4 regions of the Streptomyces sp. NBC_00442 genome follow, and region 2 is predicted to be linked to each of the others. Evidence: riboswitches for the same ligand, from Rfam matches in the RefSeq annotation. Region 2 holds a riboswitch; each other region holds the start of a gene.

Region 1 (4,827 bases), 1.1 Mb from region 2:
CCGGAGCGGTGGGACATCATGCACTTGAAGCCGTTGCGCTGGGCCATCTCGACGGCGTCCAGGGTCTCGGTCAGCGAACCGATCTGGTTGACCTTGACGAGCAGGGCGTTGGCGGAGCCCTCCTCGATGCCGCGGGCGAGGCGCTCGGGGTTGGTCACGAACAGGTCGTCACCGACGATCTGGACCTTGGAGCCCAGGCGCGAGGTGATGGTGTTCCAGCCGGCCCAGTCGTCCTCGAACAGCGGGTCCTCGATGGAGACCAGCGGGTACGCGGAGACGAGCTCCTCGTAGTACTCGGTCATCTCGGCGGCCGAGCGGGACTTGCCCTCGAACTCGTACTTGCCGTCCTTGTAGAACTCGGACGCGGCGACGTCGAGCGCGAGCGCGATGTCCTTGCCCGGGGCGTAGCCGGCTTCCTTGATGGCCTCGACGATGAGGTCGAGGGCGGCGCGGTTGGACTCCAGGTTCGGCGCGAAGCCGCCTTCGTCGCCGAGGCCGGTGGAGAGGCCCTTGCGCTTCAGGACGCCCTTGAGCGTGTGGTAGACCTCGGCGCCCCAGCGAAGGGCCTCGGAGAAGGACTCCGCGCCGATCGGGGCGATCATGAACTCCTGGATGTCGACGTTGGAGTCGGCGTGCGACCCACCGTTGAGGATGTTCATCATCGGGACGGGCAGCAGGTGCGCGTTGGGGCCGCCCAGGTAGCGGAACAGCGGCAGGTCGCTGGCCTCGGAGGCGGCGTGCGCGACGGCGAGCGAGACGCCGAGGATGGCGTTGGCGCCGAGCGAGCCCTTGTTGTCCGTGGCGTCCAGGTCGAACATGGCCTGGTCGATCAGGCGCTGCTCGGTGGCGTCGTAGCCGACGAGCTCCGGGCCGATCTGCTCGATGACGGCGAGGACGGCCTTCTCGACACCCTTGCCGCCGTAGCGGTTGGGGTCGCCGTCGCGAAGCTCGATGGCCTCGAAGGCACCGGTGGAGGCGCCGGACGGAACTGCAGCACGGCCGGTGCTGCCGTCGTCGAGGCCGACCTCGACCTCGACCGTGGGGTTGCCTCGGGAGTCCAGGATTTCCCGGGCTACGACGACGTCGATGGACGGCACGAGCATCTCCTTCTGGGATGTGAAGCTAGATGTGACGCAAGCGGTGCAGGGACATGCGGGGTCGCGTTGGCCTTGCGACAAGAGCCTAACCGGCTCCGGGGGTCGCACCAGCCGAGTGCCCGCCTCCTGGGACGAAAAAGGGCCCAAGGGCCCCGATTGCCGGGCAAAGGACCACAAGACTACTGTCCGGTAACAGCGAAAACCCCGGCCCGGCGCGTACGGGGGAATGCGCGCCGGGCCGGGGCGACCTGGGGGTGGGTCAGTCTCAGCCGAGGTGCAGCTTCTGGCCCGGGAAGATCAGGTTCGCGTCCTTGACGATGTTCTTGTTCAGGTCGAACACCTTCTGCCAGCCGCCCTTGACTCCGTTGGCGGTGGCGATGGTGCCGAGGGTGTCGCCGGACTTGACGGTGTACTCGCCGTCGCCCTGCTTGACCGGCTCGCTGCGCTGGGCGCCGCGGCTGGCCGGCGCGGACTCGGTGCGCTCGGACTTCTGCGACTTCTGCTGCGGCTGCGCCTGCTGCTTCGGCTTGGCGGGCTTGGCGGACTTCGCGGACGAACCGGAGGTGTCCACGTCGGCCTTGGCGCCGCCGGAGGTCAGGTTGCCGGCGCCGGCGCAGGACCAGGCACCCGGACCCTGGATGGCGAGCAGCTTCTCGGCGGCGGCTATCTGCTGGCCCTTGGTGGCCAGGTCGGCGCGCGAGGCGTACTGGGTACCACCGGCGGCGGCCCAGGAGGAGTTCGAGAACTGAAGGCCACCGTAGTAACCGTTGCCGGTGTTGATGGACCAGTTGCCGCCGGACTCGCACTGGGCGACGGCGTCCCAGGTCTGCACGGAGGCGGCGGAAGCGGAGCCGGCCGCCATCAGCGGAGCGGCGACGGCGGCACCGGTGACACCGGCCAGCGTGGCGACACGGACGGCCTTGGACGGGCGACGGTGCTTGCCCTTGCCGGAAAGCAGCATGGAGTTCTCCTCACCGACGCCTGCGAGGTGAGCTGTCGGGTTCGGGCGTGAGCTGCCCGGCCGAGCGTCGATGCGCCCGTCTTCACCCCAAGCCGGTTCCGGCAGCTCTGCGAACTGTCGGGCCCGGCACTTACCTTGGGTCCCCCGCTCCTGCCTACGGCGCATAAGCGTCGACTGTTCCCATCGGCCGACGGCAGGATTCGGCGTGCTCGGTCGACGGGGCTCGTGGTGACGAGCGAGTCCGACGAAAACACACGCCCCGCCAATGTTCAAAGACGTACATCGGGGAGAAATCCCCCTTACTTGCGGCCACAGAAGGGATGTTTCCGCAGGTGAGGGGCGGGGCGGACGGACCGGGCAGACAGGACACGCCAGTTGAGGCGAAGAGACCCATGTCTCACTTGCACAGAACGGACATAAACCCGCGAACCAACCCGTGAACTAGCCCTGCTGCGGGGTGGAGTTCGCGGTGGCGTCCGCGGTCGGGGCCGGGGTCGAGGAGGGGGCCGAGGACGGGGTCGCCGGGGCGGCGGGGGCGGCCGTCACATCCTTCAGGTCCAGGCTCTGGCCAGGAAGGATGAGGTCGGGGTCGGTGCCGATCAGGCGCTCGTTGGCGTGGTAGAGCGCGGGCCAGCCGCCCTTGACCTTGTTCGCGTCGGCGATGACGGTCAGGTTGTCGCCGGGGCGGACGGTGTAGGCGCCGTTCGCGGCAGGGGCGTTGCCGGCCTCACGTGAGGCTCCGTCACCCCGTGAGGCGTGCCGCCCCGCGTCGCGGTCGCCGGCGGAGGTGCCCGCGTCACCGGCCGGGCTCGACGCGGTCCCTTCGGCCGGGGCCGACGGCGTGGCGGATCCGGGGGCGGCGCCCGTGCCGTCCTCCGGAGCGGGGGTCCCGCGGTGCTTGCCCGGGTTGGCCGGGGTGGAGGCGGACGGCGTCGGGGACTTGGCGGACCCGCCCGGCTCGGTGGCGCCCGGAGCCGGCGCGGCCGGGGCGGTGGCGCCCGGCGTCGCGGTCGCGTCGGGCGTCCCGGTGGCGGGGGCGGCAGGGGCCGACGGCGCGGACGACGGCGTCCCGTCCGCCGTGTCGGGTACACCCGGGTCGACGTCGGCCGAGCCGCCGCCCTTGTTGAGTCCGGCACCCGTGCCGCAGTCGGCGAAGGCGTTCGGGCCCTTGGCCGCGAGCACCTTCTCGGCGACGGCTATCTGCTGGGCCCGGCTGGCGAGGTCGGGGCGCTGCGCGTACTCGTTGCCGCCGTACGCCTCCCAGGTGGCCTGGGACATCTGCAGCCCGCCGTACAGGCCGTTGCCGAAGTCGGCGCTCCACATCCCACCGGACTCACAGGAGGCGACCTGGTTCCAGGTGCCGGCGTCCGCGGCGCTCGCGCCGGTCGCGGCGAGCAGCGGAAGCGCGAGGGCGGATCCGGTCACTCCTGCCGCGACGACGAGGGCGGGTGCCTGACGGGGTCGACGATGCCGTCCATTCCCGGAGCGCATGTATAAGGCCTTCCGTGTGACTGCTGAGCCGAATGAACGGTGAACGTAGCCGTACTCGAACGCCTGTCACAAGTCGATGGCACCGCGATCACGTAAAAGTCACAGTCTTGACGGTCCGTCAGATGACGCCGGGATTCCGGTTGTCGCCCGACGGCGTGAACTCGACCGGCAGGGTGCGCAGTCCACGCATGATGAGCCCGCCTCGCCAGCGCAAATCGTCAGGTTCCACCGCGAGACGCAGGTCAGGAAGGCGCCGCAACAGAGTCGCGAGCGCGGCCTGCCCCTCCAGTCTCGCCAGCGGCGCACCGAGGCAGTAATGGATGCCGTGCCCGTACCCCAGGTGCTGGTTGTCGCGGCGGCCGAGGTCGAGGGTGTCCGGGTCGGCGAAGCGCGCCGGGTCGCGGTCGGCGGCGGCGAGCACGACGAGCACGGGGTCGCCCGCCGCGATGTCCTGCCCGCCGAGCGTCAGGGATTCGGTGGCGAACCGCCAGGTGGCGAGCTCCACGGGCCCGTCGTAGCGGAGGAGTTCCTCGACGCCGGTTTCGAGGAGCGCGGCCTCCCCGGCGTCGAGCGAAGCTTGGAGGCGCTCGCGCTGCTCGGGGTTGCGCAACAGCGCGTACACCCCGTTCCCGATGAGGTTGACGGTCGTCTCGAACCCGGCGAAGAGCAGGATGAAGGCCATGGCGGCGGCCTCGTTCTCCGTCAGGTGCTCGCCGTGGTCGCTGGCCTCGATGAGCCGCGAGATGAGGTCGTCACCGGGGTTCTCGCGCTTCTTGTGGATGAGTTCGGCGAGGTAGTTGCGCATCTTCTTCACCGAGCGCGCGACGCCGCCGCGGGGGCCGCCGCCGTGCCGGATCATCATGCCGGCCCAGTCCCGGAAGTCGTCCTGGTCCTCGCGCGGGACGCCGAGCAGGTCGCAGATCGCGTAGATGGGGAGCGGGAAGGCGAACTCGTGAATGAGGTCCGCCTCGCCCTTCGCCACGAACCGGTCGATGAGCTGGTCGGTCAACTCCTGCACCCGGGGCGCGAATTGGGCGACCGTACGGGGTGTGAACGCCTTCGACACGAGGCGGCGCAGCCGGGTGTGGTCCGGCGGGTCGATGTTGAGCAGATGCGTCATCAGCTCGGCCTTGCGCTCGCCGGGGATGCCCGTCTTGCCCTTGGCGTGGGCGGGCTCGGCGTGGTGGGCGGGGTTCTTGGAGAGCCGCTGGTCGGCGAGGGCCTGCTTGGCGTCCCCGTACCGCGTCACGAGCCAGGCCTCCACGCCGCTGGGGAGCC
Region 2 (4,827 bases):
CCGGCACGGCCGGTGACGCCTGCTGCGCGGGCCGGTAGGTCGCGATCGGTCGGCCGCGGAAATGGTTCGGAGCACCCCTGTCCATGCCGTACAGTTGTGTTTACCGACGCGGGGTGGAGCAGCTCGGTAGCTCGCTGGGCTCATAACCCAGAGGTCGCAGGTTCAAATCCTGTCCCCGCTACTGAACGAAGAGGCTCGGCACTTGTTTCAAGTGCCGGGCCTCTTCGCGTGCCCGGACTCCCGCGATCCGTGGTTGACCTTGACGCAACGTCAAGATCTAGCGTGGCCGGTGTGAACGGCAAGGAGTGGTCGATCCAGGAGATCGCCAAGAAGGCCGGGACGACGAGCCGGACCCTGCGTCACTACGGGGAACTCGGCCTGCTCGCCCCCAGCCGGATCGGAAGCAACGGCTACCGCTACTACGGTCAGGACGCCCTCGTCCGGCTCCAGCGCATCCTGCTCCTCCGGGAGCTGGGCCTCTCGCTGCCCGTGATCGGCGAGGTCCTGGAGGGGGAACGCGATCCCGCGGCCGCCCTGCGGACCCATCTGCGCCTGCTCGAACAGGAGCGCGAACGCATCGCGCGGCAGATCGCCTCCGTACGGACCACCTTGCACAAGACCGAGGAGGGAGAGGAGCTCATGGCCGAGGAAGTGTTCGACGGGTTCGACCACACGCGGTACGAGGAGGAGGTGAGCCGGCGCTGGGGGCGGGCCGCCTACGAGAAGAGCGACCGCTGGTGGCGCTCGCTCACCGATGAACAGAGGCACGGATTCCGGCGGGAGCACGACGACATCGCCCGCGACTGGGGCCGGGCGTGCGCCGACGGCGCCGCCGTCGACGGCGAGGCGGCCCAGGACATCGCCCGGCGCCACGTCGCATGGCTGTCCACCACCACGGACATCGGCAGGTCGTACGTGACCGGGCTCGGCCGGATGTACGTCGACGACCCGCGCTTCGCCGCCACCTACGACCGGCACGGCGAGGGCACGGCCGTGTTCGTGCGGGACGCCCTCGCCGTATACGCGGAGCGCCACCTCACCGACGGCCCGGCCGGGCGGGGCGGATGCGCGGAGTAGTCTCACCTGCACGATGAGTGAGCACACGGAAACGGCTGCTGCGGGTCGGCGGCGTACGGGAGCAGCGGCGCGGCGGGATGTGCCTGCCGTGCCGCTGCTCCCGCTCGTCCTCTGCGCCCTCGGCGTCCTCTGCGCGCTGGTCCTGAGCGGGTGCCGGGAACCGGGCGGGACCATGCCCGTGTCCGTGCCCCTCACCGTCGAGATGGTGCCCGCCCGGCCCTCGACGCTCCCCGCGGGGTGCCGCCTCAACCGCGGCGGCTGGGCGGAGCTGCCCTGCGTACCCGATCAGGACGCCCACCACCGCCACACCAGAGGAAGCTGCGCCCGGGGCCGCCCGGGACCCCACCGGTGCCGGCTGCGTTGACGACCCGAGGGGCCCGCGCGGCCGGGCCGGCACCCCGTTGGGCGCGCCCGAGTCGCCATCGGGCTCGGCAGGGGCCAGTCTGGACTGGTGCGGCAGCGAGCAGAAGGCGAAGGGCGCCTGGTACGGGCGCTACCCGTGCTCCTGGTTCTCGTGGGCTTCGCCTTCGATGCCTCCACCCCGCCCGAGCTGACCGCCGCCGCGCTGTTCGCGGGCGCGCCGGTCGCCGCGGCCCCGTTCTACTCGGAGCGTGGCACCGCGGCCGTCGGGCTCGGTTCGGTCGCCGCCGTCGTGGCGCTCTGGTTCATACACGACCTCCCCGACCTCGGCGAAGGCGCGAGCGAACTGTTCACCGTGCTCACGGTGAGCGCACTCGCCCTCGTCATCAACCGCATCCTGCGCCGCAGCGGCGAACAGCTGGCATCGGCCCGGGTCATCGCGGAGACCGCGCAGCGCGCCGTGCTGCCCACGCCCGCGTCCCGCATCGGCGGACTGCACGTGGCAGCGCGGTACGAGGCCGCTCAGGCGGACGCCTTCATCGGCGGGGACCTCTTCGCCGTGCAGGAAACCCCGTACGGGGTCCGGCTCATCGTGGGCGATGTCCGTGGCAAGGGACTCCAGGCGGTGGAGGCCGTCGCCGTGGTGATCGGCGCGTTCCGGGAGGCCGCCGAGCAGGAGTCCTCCCTGGAGGCGGTGACCCAGCGCCTGGAGCGGGCGCTGGCCCGCGAGGGCACCCGGCGCGACCGGCTCGACGCCGTCGAGGGGTTCACCACGGCGCTGCTCGCCGAGATCCCGCGCGGCGACGGCACCGTACGCCTGGTGAACCGGGGCCACCCCGAGCCGTTCCTGCTCCACCCGGACGGATCCCTCGACGCGGTCATGCCGGCCGAGCCCGCGCTGCCGCTCGGCATGTCGGACCTCGGTGTGTGGCCGGACCGCGCCGAAGTCCGCCCCTTCCCGGCCGGCACGACGCTGCTGCTCTACACCGACGGGCTCTCCGAGGCGCGCGACGACCGGGGGGTGTTCTACAACCCCGGCGCGCGTCTGCGGGGCGCCATCTTCCCGGGGCCCGACGAGGTGCTGGACGCGCTCGTCGACGACGTACGCCGCTACACCGGCGGCGGCGCGAGCGACGACATGGCGCTGCTCGCGGTGGCCCGCCCGGCCGAAGGGCAGCCCGACCGGCGCCGCACGGTGAAGATCGTGAAGTAGGGGAGGCGGCACGGGGGCGGGCGTTCACCGCGGGCGGGTGTTCACCGTGGGTGCCCGAAAGGTCTCGCTGCGCATAACAATTGACACACCGTCAGGATGTGGATGTTTAAGCGAGCGTGACGGAGGAGACAGTGAGGGGCCGTCAACTGGCCCGGTTTGCCCCGGCAATCGCCGCTAAGTCCGGGCCAAGGTCGTTAACGATCAGTGGGAACGGCTTGGAATCCGGTCCCGCTGTCTATTAACGTTCGATAACGCAGCGCGGCCGTCCCAGCCGCCGCAAAGGCGGCACCGTGCGCATGCGCCGAATCCCGAAAGGGAACCGGGGAACCACCAACTTGGGGTGAATCGGACGTCCGTCATGGGCGCTCGTAGGAGACCTTCCTGCTCCGAACCCTCCCCCCGGGCCTCAAGGGCCAGGGGGGATCCCCACCGCTACCGGTAGGCGGAGACGGAAGGAAAGGAGCGCCTCTCCATGGCGTCCAACGAGCCTGCCCTCGACACCCCCGCCCCCTCCGCGGTGCTGTACGGGGACGCGCCCGGCGAGGACGAGAGCTGGGAGGAGTGGGACCCGACCGAGGAGTCCGTACGACCGCTCCGGGGCCGGCACAGAGTCGCCAAGCAGCGCGGCGGGCTCGCCCGCAGCTCCACCGTCCTGGGGGTCGGTGTCATCGCGGCGGTCGGCGCCGGCGGCATGGCCACCGCGCAGACCAAGCCCCCGGTCTCCATATCCCTGCCCGACTCCCTCACGGACAACCTGCCCGACCTCGGCTCGCTGCCGGGCGTGGGCAGCCTCGTCCCGCACGGCGGCGGGAATGGGGGCGCGGCCGACGCCGCGGACGCGGACGGCCACGAGACCGCGGCGGCCAGGGCCGACCGGAGGTTCGCCGCCGCGCCACTGAGCATGGCCGGGCTCACCACCACCGAGGCCGAGGCGGGCGCCACCGACGCGGGGGAGGCGCTGCGCGCCCGCATCCTGCGGCAGGCCGAGCAGCAGAGGGCCGGGGCCGTCGCCGAGGCGAAGGCGGCCGCCGAGAAGGCCGCGGCGGAGAAGGCGGCCGCGGAGGCCAGGGCCAAGCAGGACGCCGCCGAGGCCAAGGCCGCGGCCGAGAAGAAGGCGGCGGACGAGGCCGCGGCGAAGAAGGCGGAGGCGGAGCGGCTGGCCGTGCTGGCCGCCGCGTACTCCCTGCCGGTCGGCTCGTACACCCTCACCTCCACGTTCGGCGAGGCCGGTTCGATGTGGTCCTCGGGCCACCACACCGGCCTCGACTTCGCGGCGCCGACGGGCACGCCGCTCAAGGCGGTCCACTCCGGGACGGTCAAGTCGGCGGGATGGGCGGGTGCGTACGGGTATCGCACGGTCATCACGCTGGATGACGGCAGCGAGCTCTGGTACTGCCACCAGTCGTCGCTCGCGGTGAGCGTGGGGCAGAAGGTGTCGACGGGGGACGTGATCGGGCGCGTCGGCGCGACCGGGAACGTGACGGGCCCGCACCTCCACCTGGAGGTGCACACCCCGTCCGGCACGGGCATCGACCCCATGACGTGGCTCCAGTCCAAGGGGCTGCATCCCTGAGGGGGCGACCCCCAGGGGTCCGGGGCGGAACTCCGGGGGATTTCGGTGAGTGGAATTCGCTGGGTGGACTCATCCGGCATTCGCGGCGCAATCGAATCAATCCGTGACCCTCATTTCATCGGCAAAGTTCCTGTCATTGCTCCCTGCGCTAGCGTGGCCCCGGCCTTGTCGGGGTCCACGTCTTGCATTCCCTGGGGGGAACATGGAAAACAAGGACACGCCTCTCGCAGTCCCCGAAACGGAACTCCGCATTCTTTGGTTCTTGTACCAGGGATATGAGGATGCCCGCGTCGCACGAGTCATGGGGCTGAGTCACCGCACCGTCCAGCGCCATGTGAAGAAGTTGATGGACCGGGCGGGGGTGGCCAGTCGGCTCGCTCTCGGCGCGCGGGCCCAGGAGCTGGGGTGGCTGGGGCCTCGGCCGTGCGCCGCGCAGCGGCGAGGTCTGCGGTCGGTGGCGTAATTACGTCATGGGAATTGATGCCGAGTGAATCGAGGATTCCTCGACTAGATTGCCTCGCGTCATCACCGAACTCCCGGGAGTGCTCATGAGAAAGCGTACGGCTACATGGATGGCGACGGTCGGGCTCGTCGCATCGGGCGT
Region 3 (4,827 bases), 2.0 Mb from region 2:
CGCACGCCGACCACCCCGGCGTCCGGGTCTCCCTCGAAGTGCCCGTCTCGCGACTGCCCAAGGCGCTCTCGCTGCTCGCCGACGCGCTGCGCGCCCCCGCGTTCGCCGACGCCGAGATCGAGCGGCTGGTGGCCAACCGGCTCGACGAGATCCCGCACGAGCAGGCCAACCCGGCCCGCCGCGCCGCCAAGCAGCTCTCCAAGGAGCTCTTCCCCGCCACCGCGCGCATCTCCCGGCCCCGCCAGGGCACCGAGGAGACGGTCGCCGCGATCGACGCGGCCGCGGTGCGTGCCTTCTACGAGGCGTACGTGCGTCCCGCCACGGCCGTCACCGTCGTCGTCGGCGATCTGTCGGGCACCGACCTCGACGCGATCCTCGCGGACACCCTGGGCGCCTGGACCGGCAACACCGCGAAGGCGCGCCCCGTCCCGCCGATCACCGCCGACGACAGGGGCAGGGTCGTCATCGTGGACCGCCCCGGCGCGGTCCAGACGCAGCTGCTCATCGGTCGCATCGGCCCCGACCGCCACGACCGGGTCTGGGCGGCCCAGGTGCTCGGCACGTACTGCCTGGGCGGCACCCTGACCTCGCGCCTGGACCGCGTGCTGCGCGAGGAGAAGGGCTACACCTACGGGGTGCGTTCCTTCGGCCAGGTGCTGCGCTCGGGGCCGGAGGGCGGCGCCGCGATGCTCGCCATCAGCGGCTCGGTCGACACCCCGAACACCGGGCCCGCCCTGGACGACCTGTGGAAGGTGCTGCGCAAGCTCGCCGCCGAGGGTCTGACGGACGCGGAGCGCGAGAGCGCCGTGCAGAACCTGGTGGGTGTCGCGCCCCTCAAGTACGAGACCGCGGCGGCGGTCGCGGCGACCCTCGCCGACCAGGTCGAGCAGTTCCTGCCGGACGACTACCAGGCCCAGCTGTACGCGCAGCTCGCGGAGACCGGCACCGTGGAGGCGACGGCGGCCGTCGTCAACGCCTTCCCGGCCGACCGGCTCGTCACGGTGCTCGTGGGCGACGCGGCGCAGATCGCGGAGCCGGTGCGGGCGCTCGGAATCGGTGAAGTGAGCGTCGTCACGGGCTGATTGACGCGTCGTCGAGCCCCGTACTTCCGGGGCATACGGGACCCCGGTGGCGCACGCGCCTCCGGGGTCCCCCCATATGTCCGGTTTATTGGAGAGGTTGCCTGTCTGTCATGTGGCGTGCGCAACAAAAACCGGCGTCTGTTTGGTGATTGAAAGATCAGCCGTCTAGCGTCAATCGCGCTGTCCGTCACCACCCGTCGCAGCCGCGGCACCGGACAGTGATCGCCGAGTCCCCGATGGCGCGAGCCAGGGGAGCCGGGGACCCACTCAGTCCCTGGGGTGAATCGGACGCCCCCGCCCGCGGGGGAGCCCGTAGGAGACCTTCCTGCTCCGAACCCGTCAGCTAACCCGGTAGGCGAGATGGAAGGAAAGGACACCGCCGCTCCATGGCGTTCACCCGTGCCACCGGGAAACATCGCGCGCCCAGCCGGATGACGCGCCGCAGCGCGAACATCGCGGGCATCGCCACCCTCGCCACCGCCGGAGTCGTAGGCACCCTCGCCTCCCCGGCCGTCGCCGCCCCGAGCACCACCACCGACACCGGCCTCACCCAGGCCATCGTCATCGGCGACACCCTCGCCGACCAGCTCGGCGCCCAGGCCGACGCGCAGAAGCAGGCGGCCGCGAAGGCCAAGGCGAAGGCGGAGGCCGAAGCCGAGGCCAAGCGCAGGGCCGAGCAGCGCGCCCAGGAGGCCCGCGAGGCCAAGGAGCGCGCCGCGCGCGAGGCCGAGCGCAAGCGCCTCAACACGTTTGTCGCCCCCATAGCCAACAGCTATGTGTCCACGGGCTACAAGACCGGCGGATCGCTGTGGTCCTCCGGCAGCCACACGGGCATCGACTTCCACGCGGGCATCGGCACCCCGGTGCACGCCGTGGGTCTGGGCACCGTCGTGGAGGCCGGCGCGGGCGGCGCGTACGGCAACAACGTCGTGATCAAGATGCACGACGGCACGTACACGCAGTACGGCCACCTCTCGGTCATCCAGGTCTCCGTCGGCCAGTCCGTGGAGCCCGGCACCCAGATCGCCCTCTCGGGCAACACCGGCAATACCACCGGCCCGCACCTCCACTTCGAGGCCCGCACCGGCCCGGAGTACGGCTCGGACATCGACCCGATCGCCTACCTGCGGTCGCACGGCGTGAGCGTCTGAGGCGCCTCGGCCTCCGCGCACACCGAAGACCCCCGGCATCGCGCCGGGGGTCTTCGCCGTTGGCCCGAAGGCGTCCGCGGGTCCCGGCCGTCATCCGGAAGTAACACGGCGTCGATACAGTCGCCGCTCGGGCGTCGCCCGACCGCGATCCGGCGGGAATCCAGGCGGAGGTTCGGACGTGCGTGTTCCGGCGCATTCCATCGGCGCGGCGATCCGCGACGACATCGTCTCGGGCGTTTTCGAGCCCGGCCGCAGACTCGCCGAAGAAGCCCTCGCGCGCCGTTACGGGGTGTCCCGCGTCCCGGTCCGCGAGGCCCTGCGCACGCTGGAGTCCGAGGGGTTCGTCACCACCCGCAGACACGTCGGCGCCCATGTCGCCGAACTCACCGACCGCGAGGCCGCCGACCTCCTCGAACTGCGCCTGTTCCTGGAGCCGTTGGCCGCGGCGCGGGCCGCCCAACGCCGCGACGAGGCCCATCTCCGGGTGCTGAGCGGCCTGGTGAGGCTGGGTCAGGGGCGGGCGGGCCGCGGCCGGGGGGAGGATCCGCGCTCCTTGTGGGGCTGGTTCCACGAGACGCTGGCCCAGGCCTCCGCGAGCCCCGGACTCATCGCGCTGCTCGCGCAGTTGCGGCACAAGGTCGCCTGGATGTACGTCGTCGAACCGCCGGCCCGCCCGGCCGAGGCATGGGCCCTGCTCGGCGCGATCACCGACGCGGTGGCCCGGCACGACGCCGAACGCGCCCGTGCCCTCACGGCCCAGCACGCCGAGCGCTCCCTGCCGGCCCACCGGCTGCGCCGCCCCGCGCCGCCGCGGCACGGCGCCAGCACCGCGGACGCCCGCGCGTAAGGGCCACGCCGGACAGGCCGTACCCGGACAGGCCGTACCCGGACAGGCCGTACTCGGACAGGCCGTACTCGGACAGGCCGTACTCGGACAGGCCGTACTCGGACAGGCCGTACCCGGACGACAAGCCGTACCCGGGCAAGCCGTATATGAACAGCCGACACCGAGGGAGCGGCGGCATTCCGGCGCCCGGAACGTGCGGGCGCGCAGGAAGACGAAAGGACCGCCGGGCCCGGATCCGGGTCCCGCGGTCCTCCGATGTGCTGCCGGCCGGCTCAGACGGTCTCGGGGAGTTCCTCAAGACCCTCGGCGACCAGCTTGGCCAGACGGTCGAGCGCGGCGTCCGCGCCCTCGGCGTCGGAGGCCAGCACGATCTCCTCGCCGCCCTGCGCGCCCAGGCCGAGCACCGCGAGCATCGACGCGGCGTTGACCGGGTTGCCGTCGGCCTTGGCGATCGTCATGGGGACTCCGGCGGCCGTGGCGGCACGGACGAAGATGGACGCGGGGCGGGCGTGCAGGCCCTCGGCCCAGCCGACGTTGACGCGGCGCTCAGCCATGGTGTTGCCCTTCGAAATCTCTGACGGTTGTCTAGACCAGTCTCTCATGTGGTGCACGGTGCTCCTGCCGACTTTAGGCCCGGGTGCGCCGCCGATCGGCCCTTGCCACCTTCCCCCGCCCCGTACGGCCCCGCGACCCGTACGCTTTCCGTATGACGACGGCGTCCGACCCCGCGTACCCGGCCCACTGGGAGGCCGACGTGGTGCTCCGTGACGGCGGCACCGCGCGCATCCGGCCCATCACCTCCGAGGACGCCGAGCGGCTCGTCTCCTTCTACGAGCTGGTCTCGGACGAGTCGAAGTACTACCGCTTCTTCGCGCCCTACCCGAGGCTCTCCGCCAAGGACGTGCACCGCTTCACCCATCACGACTACGTCGACCGCGTGGGGCTCGCCGCGACCGTCGGCGGCGAGTTCATCGCGACCGTCCGCTACGACCGGATCAACGCCCAGGGGCGGCCGGCCTCCGCCCCCGCCGACGAGGCCGAGGTCGCCTTCCTCGTCCAGGACGCCCACCAGGGCAGGGGCGTCGCCTCCACCCTGCTCGAACACATCGCGGCGGTGGCCCGCGAGCGCGGCATCCGGCGGTTCGCGGCCGAGGTGCTGCCCGCCAACAGCAAGATGATCAAGGTGTTCACGGACGCCGGCTACCAGCAGAAGCGCTCCTTCGAGGACGGCTCGGTCCACCTCACCCTCGACCTGGAACCCACCGCCGAGTCGCTCGCCGTGCAGCGCGCCCGTGAGCTGCGCGCCGAGGCGCGCTCCGTGCAGCGCCTGCTCGCGCCCGGCTCCGTCGCGGTCATCGGCGCCGGCCGCGCCCCCGGGGGCGTCGGCCGGGCGGTGCTGCGCAACCTCCTGGACGCAGGCTTCACGGGGCGGCTCCACGCGGTGAACCAGGCGCTCACCGAGGAGCAGCGCGAGCTCGACGGCGTCCCCGCCTTCCCCTCCGTCGGCGCGATCGGTGAGCCGGTCGACCTGGCGATCATCGCGGTGCCCGCCGAACGGGTGCCGCACGCCGTCGCCGACTGCGGCGAACACGGCGTCCAGGGCCTGGTCGTCCTCTCGGCCGACTACGCGGAGAGCGGTCCGCCCGGCAGGGAGCGCCAGCGCGCGCTGGTGCGCCAGGCCCGCTCGTACGGGATGCGCCTGATCGGCCCCAACGCGTTCGGGATCATCAATACCGCGGCCGGCGTA
Region 4 (4,827 bases), 3.9 Mb from region 2:
TCCGGCCACCGCGGCGTTCCCGGCGGACCGCTGGAGGGCGAGCACCTGCGCGGGGCTGAACCCCGCGGCCGCCCCGCCAGGTCCCCGTAGTGCCGCCTCGTCGCGCTCACCCGCCCGCGGCACGGGCCCGCCGGGCGTGGCGGATCGGCCCTGCTGGCTGTCCTGGGCGTGCACGTGAACCCCTTTGGTGGTGGGACGCGATGTCCGGCCGTACGTGCATATCACCGTGGGGGTACGCCGGTGAAGGTACGGAAGGGCAGCCGCAGGGGCACCGACGGGGCGCTCGCGGTGTGATGGGCGAAGAGCGTCACCGCGCCACGGACCCGTCCAACTGGATTCGCCTCAGCGGTGATTGATGTCGGTCTCCGGGGGCGGTGCGAACGGCGCGGTGAGCGCCGCCTCCTCGACCGTCGCGACCGGACGGACCAGCGCGTCGAGCCCACCCGCGGCGAGCACCCGCAGATGCCATGGCCGTACGCACACCACGCCGAGCCGGCCGCCGCGCTCCCGGATCCTGCGGTGCGCCCGGAAGAGCAGCGTGAGGACGGCACAGTCGAAGAATTCCACGGGCCGCAGGTCCACGACCACGCGGGCGCCGGGCGGCTGGGTGGCCGCGTCGAGATGCACCCGTACGTCGGGGGCGCTGGCCAGGTCGACGGTGCCGTGGACCTCGACGACCGTGACTCCCCGGACCAGATGGGTACGGGCGTGGCGGCACCGCTCCGGAAGCAGGCCGGGCGGGAGCGGCACGGGGGCCGAGACGGACGGCCGAGCGGTGGTTCCCATGGCAGCTCCCGGTCCAGCAAGGGCCCCCGGGGGGTGCGGGGGGGCACGGTAATCGGGCAGTCACCGTGGTCCGGGTGACGCCTTACCACCCTAGGAACAAGCACGCCTGCAGAAACGTGCAGCCTTGAGATTGTTCATCCCGGCGGGTGAACCGAAGTTGCGCCGCCGCCGCGCGGAGGCCCGACGGTACGGCCGGACGCCCTCCTCACGTCGAGGGCGTCCGGCCGTCTTGCGTGTTCGGTCCGCGGCAGCGGGCTCAGTAGGCGCCGAAGACGTTGTCGATCGAGCCGTAGGTCTTGGCGGCGTAGTTGCACGCCGCGGTGATGTTGGCGATCGGGTCGTAGAGGTCCGTGGAGGTGCCGGGCACGTGGAAGGCGGTGAACGTGGGCTGGATGACCTGGAGGAGTCCCTTGGAGGGGGTTCCGGCCACCGCGTTGGAGTCCCAGTTGTTGATCGCCATGGGGTTGCCCGAGGACTCCCGCATGACGTTGCGGTAGATGCCGTCGTAGGTGCCGGGGATGCCCTGCTGGGCCATGATGGCGAGCGACTGCTTGATCCAGCCGTCGAGGTTGTTGGTGTAGGAGGCCGTGCTCGCCGTGGTGAGGGTGGCCGGGCGCGCGGAGCGGTCGGCCCGGTCGGCCGAGGCGTCGCGCGCGGTCGTGGCGGCGGCCGGGGCCGGGCCACCGACGGTGAGCCTGATGCCGGGGCGGATCACGGCGGGGTTGCTGCCGATGACGCTCCGGTTGTCCTGGTACAGCTGCTTCCAGCCACCGCTCACCTTGAGGGCGTCGGCGATCCGGGAGAGCGAGTCGCCCGAGACGACGTCGTAGCTCAGGGGAGCCGCCTTCACCGCCGTGACCGACTTGGCGGCCGCGGCGACGCTCGCCACCGTGGCGGTGTGGACCGACGCGGGCGCGGCGGCGGCCGTGGTCGCGCCGATCACCGGCATGGCGAGTACGGCGCCGCCCGTACCGGCGACGGCGAGGCCCCGGCTGAACGAGCGGGACTTGGGGCGGCGGTGCTTGCCCTTTGCAGGCATGGTTTTTTCCTCTCCGTCGCCTGCGAGGTGAGCTGTCGGGTTCGGACGGGAGATGTCCGGCCGCGATGCACGCGACTTCACCCCAGCCGTTCCGGAAATCCGGACCGGCGGCTTACCTGGGTCCCCCGCTCCTGCCCTACGTGTCTGGGAGGTACCGGACGGTGGCAGGATTCGGCGTTCCATCCGGATTGACGGTGAACGTAAACGAAGGGGCCGAGCGGAAACAAGGCCAGAATTCATTGCGCATGATCCGGAATATTGATCCACGGAAATCCATGCCCCTGGGACACCCCCGCCGAATCCGTCAACTCTCTTGAAAATGAACCCGAATGACCCTGGGGAGCTTTCCTGACAGCCCGTCGGGCGAGTGACCCAATTCACTCGGCCATCCGGGAACCGAACGCCGTATTAGCAAAAGCGGCGAGGCCCACCCATTAGTCCCAATATGGACATTTCTCGGCGCGCGACGGTAAATCCCATAATGCTCCATTTCGGACACTAGGGACTTTTGTGTGCGCAGCCGACCGAGGGAGGGTGGGGGGGCTTCGCTCCGACGATCTCTGCGCGAGGTCTGCGCGAGGTCTGCGCTAGGTCTGCGCGGACTCGGTGGTGGCCATGGCCAGGGAGGGCCAGACGTCTCCTACCCCCGCCTTCCCGCCTTCTGGAGCACCGCGCCCCGCACCACACCGCATGCCGTCACGGACCCCCTCACACGGGGGAAGGGTCCTGGCGGCGGATCAGACGGCCTGAGACCATGGGCAATTCGGCGCCGCAGGGTCACCGCCGTTGGCTTGTCCCGCACAACTCGCGCCCCGACCAAGGAAGAACATGAACGACATCGCTGAATTCAAGAACATTCCGCCGACCACGCTCGCCGATCTCCTCGGGCGCAAGCAGGTCATGGATATCGGAATTCGCCCTTTGTGGTCACCGGTTCCGCGGGTCGCCGGTCCCGCATTCACCGTTCGGTGTCCTGCGGGTGACAACCTCATGCTGCACGCGGCCATTCACCGCGCCGAGCCCGGTTCGGTCATCGTCGTCGAATCGGGCGACCTGGACTACGCGCTCGCCGGCGGAAACGTGTGCGCCGTCGCCCAACGCCGGGGCATCGCGGCCTTCGTGGCCGACGGAGTCATTCGCGATCTCGCAGAGGTACGCGAGTTGGGCTTCCCCGTCTTCGCCCGTGGCGTCATTCCCGTGCCGGGCGCCAAGAAGGCCGTCGAGCCGCTCAACGTGCCGGTGCTCTGCGGCGGAGTGCGCGTGAGTCCGGGCGATGTCGTGGTGGCCGACGAGGAGGGCGTCGTGGTCACGCCGCACGCCCGCAGGGAGCAGGTGCTCGTCGACGCGCGGCGCAAACTGGCCAAGGAGGCCGACGAGTCGCTCGACGCGTGGGAAGCGGCGCACCGCAGCCGCATCGACGTCATCCTGAGCGAAGGCGGATTCGAAGACTGAAGGGCGGTCAGGGTTGAGGGGCAGCACTCAACCACCGTGCACGCGGCGCGGGTTCAGGGGGGAAGCCCCCCCGCAGCCCGCCGGGTCAGACCGTGCCCACCTCGCGGACGAGTTCGAGGCCGAGCGCCCGGTCCAGATGGGAGAACGTCTCGAACTTGGCCCCCTCGGGCACCTCGGCCGTCGTCTCCAGGTCTTCCAGAAGGCGCAGGACGGCGGCGGTGTCGAGGCGGCCGTCCAGGGCGGCGCGTGCCGCGGCCTTGAGGTCGGCGGGGATCGGCTTGGACGGCCGTGCGGCCCAGTGCGCCACGGCGCGCCGCCACCGGCTCAGTGTGACCGCCGCTTCGCCGATCGCGCCGGCCGTGGCCGTGACGGGCTCCTCGTAGGCGTGGCCGAGCAGGAGCAGGCGTACCGCCAGTGGATCGAGACCGTCGAGCGGAGGCAGTGCTGCTTCGCCGATCCGCAGGCAGGCGCTGCTCGCCCCCTCGTACGTGCCGCTGGTGAGGTGGACGCCGGGCGGACCGCCGAGCGCTTCGGCGATCGCCGCCGCATCGCCCTCGGCGTCGGCCGGGCGGAGCCCGGTGGCGGCCGCCGAGTAGGCCGGTCCCGTCCACCCCACGAGCACGGCCCGGCCCCGCAGTTCGACGACGCGGGCAAGGACGTCGGCGATCAGCAGCACCCGAAGTCCCGTCCCCGCATCGCCGTCGGCGGGGGCATGGGCGCAGATGCGCAGCGGTCCGGGTCCGGCGAGTTCGTCGACGATTCTCAGCACGTCGCCGAGCCTAGGGGGTCCGGACCGCTCTGGACACCGGTGCGACACCGGTGCACGTCCGCCCGCACCGGCCGACTCCGTCGCAGCCCCGTCGACCGGCTTCCCGTGGACGCGGACGGGCCGCCCTCGACATGCCCGCTTCAGGCCAGCAGCGGCTTCAGGGCGCCGCCTCGGAGCCGGGTGACGAGCGGAGCCGCGTACCGGCGCGCGGACCACGACACCACGAACGCGACCACCCCTCCGACGACGAACGCGACCAGCACATCGTGCGGATAGTGCGCGCCGACGTACACGCGCGAGGCACCCATGACGAGTGCGGCCATCGTGGCGACGGCGCCGAGGCGGCGGTCCACGAAGAACAGGGCGACCGCCGCCGCCGCCACGACCGTGGTGTGGTTGCTGGGGAAGGCGTAGTCGTCCAGCGGCGGGCACTTCTCGATCAGGAAGTCGTGCGGAAGCGCCCGGCAGGGGCGCGGCTCCGTGAACACCGACTTGACCGCGTCGTTGACCCCGTACGCGAGCACCATCGCGACCGGCGCGGCCAGTGCCGCCGCCATCACCGGGGCTTCCTTGCGCCGGGCGATCCACCAGCCGACGAGCATGAACACCGCGAACAGGGCGACGCCGTAACTGGTGTAGGCGAACACGGGACCGTTCAGCCAGTGCGTGTGCCGGGCGAAGTCGGTGATGTCGCCGTACAGGCCACCGTCGATGGACGCCCCGTCCAGGGCCGACGTCGTGGAGGTGGGACTCGTCATGGGATGCGCTTCTCCGGAGGTTC

What was found. A riboswitch is a leader RNA that binds a small molecule or an ion and turns the genes downstream of it on or off. The one in region 2 is predicted to bind cyclic di-AMP.
Region 1: linked by a shared signal. The riboswitch ahead of OG432_RS20570 (transglycosylase family protein) and the one ahead of OG432_RS15520 (M23 family metallopeptidase) in region 2 are both predicted to bind cyclic di-AMP.
Region 3: linked by a shared signal. The riboswitch ahead of OG432_RS06640 (M23 family metallopeptidase) and the one ahead of OG432_RS15520 (M23 family metallopeptidase) in region 2 are both predicted to bind cyclic di-AMP.
Region 4: linked by a shared signal. The riboswitch ahead of OG432_RS32970 (LysM peptidoglycan-binding domain-containing protein) and the one ahead of OG432_RS15520 (M23 family metallopeptidase) in region 2 are both predicted to bind cyclic di-AMP.

The regions. Positions count from the first base shown of each region.
Region 1 is NZ_CP107918.1:4,589,802-4,594,628, reverse strand. It holds gene eno (phosphopyruvate hydratase) at 1-1,103, opposite strand, end outside; gene OG432_RS20570 (transglycosylase family protein) at 1,363-2,058, opposite strand; cyclic di-AMP (ydaO/yuaA leader) riboswitch at 2,061-2,230, opposite strand; gene OG432_RS20565 (transglycosylase family protein) at 2,500-3,549, opposite strand; gene OG432_RS20560 (cytochrome P450 family protein) at 3,668-4,827, opposite strand, start outside.
Region 2 is NZ_CP107918.1:3,441,918-3,446,744, reverse strand. It holds gene OG432_RS15540 (ArsI/CadI family heavy metal resistance metalloenzyme) at 1-38, shown strand, start outside; tRNA gene OG432_RS15535 (tRNA-Met) at 108-181, shown strand; gene OG432_RS15530 (MerR family transcriptional regulator) at 292-1,077, shown strand; gene OG432_RS15525 (PP2C family protein-serine/threonine phosphatase) at 1,529-2,650, shown strand; cyclic di-AMP (ydaO/yuaA leader) riboswitch at 2,940-3,110, shown strand; gene OG432_RS15520 (M23 family metallopeptidase) at 3,123-4,223, shown strand; gene OG432_RS15515 (LuxR C-terminal-related transcriptional regulator) at 4,426-4,686, shown strand; gene OG432_RS15510 (hypothetical protein) at 4,796-4,827, shown strand, end outside.
Region 3 is NZ_CP107918.1:1,490,361-1,495,187, reverse strand. It holds gene OG432_RS06645 (M16 family metallopeptidase) at 1-1,082, shown strand, start outside; cyclic di-AMP (ydaO/yuaA leader) riboswitch at 1,296-1,454, shown strand; gene OG432_RS06640 (M23 family metallopeptidase) at 1,469-2,233, shown strand; gene OG432_RS06635 (GntR family transcriptional regulator) at 2,412-3,080, shown strand; gene OG432_RS06630 (HPr family phosphocarrier protein) at 3,353-3,634, opposite strand; gene OG432_RS06625 (bifunctional acetate--CoA ligase family protein/GNAT family N-acetyltransferase) at 3,787-4,827, shown strand, end outside.
Region 4 is NZ_CP107918.1:7,324,807-7,329,633, reverse strand. It holds gene OG432_RS32980 (eCIS core domain-containing protein) at 1-174, opposite strand, end outside; gene OG432_RS32975 (anti-sigma factor antagonist) at 343-786, opposite strand; gene OG432_RS32970 (LysM peptidoglycan-binding domain-containing protein) at 1,043-1,825, opposite strand; cyclic di-AMP (ydaO/yuaA leader) riboswitch at 1,828-2,012, opposite strand; gene OG432_RS32965 (RraA family protein) at 2,654-3,277, shown strand; gene OG432_RS32960 (hypothetical protein) at 3,363-4,046, opposite strand; gene OG432_RS32955 (phosphatase PAP2 family protein) at 4,187-4,804, opposite strand.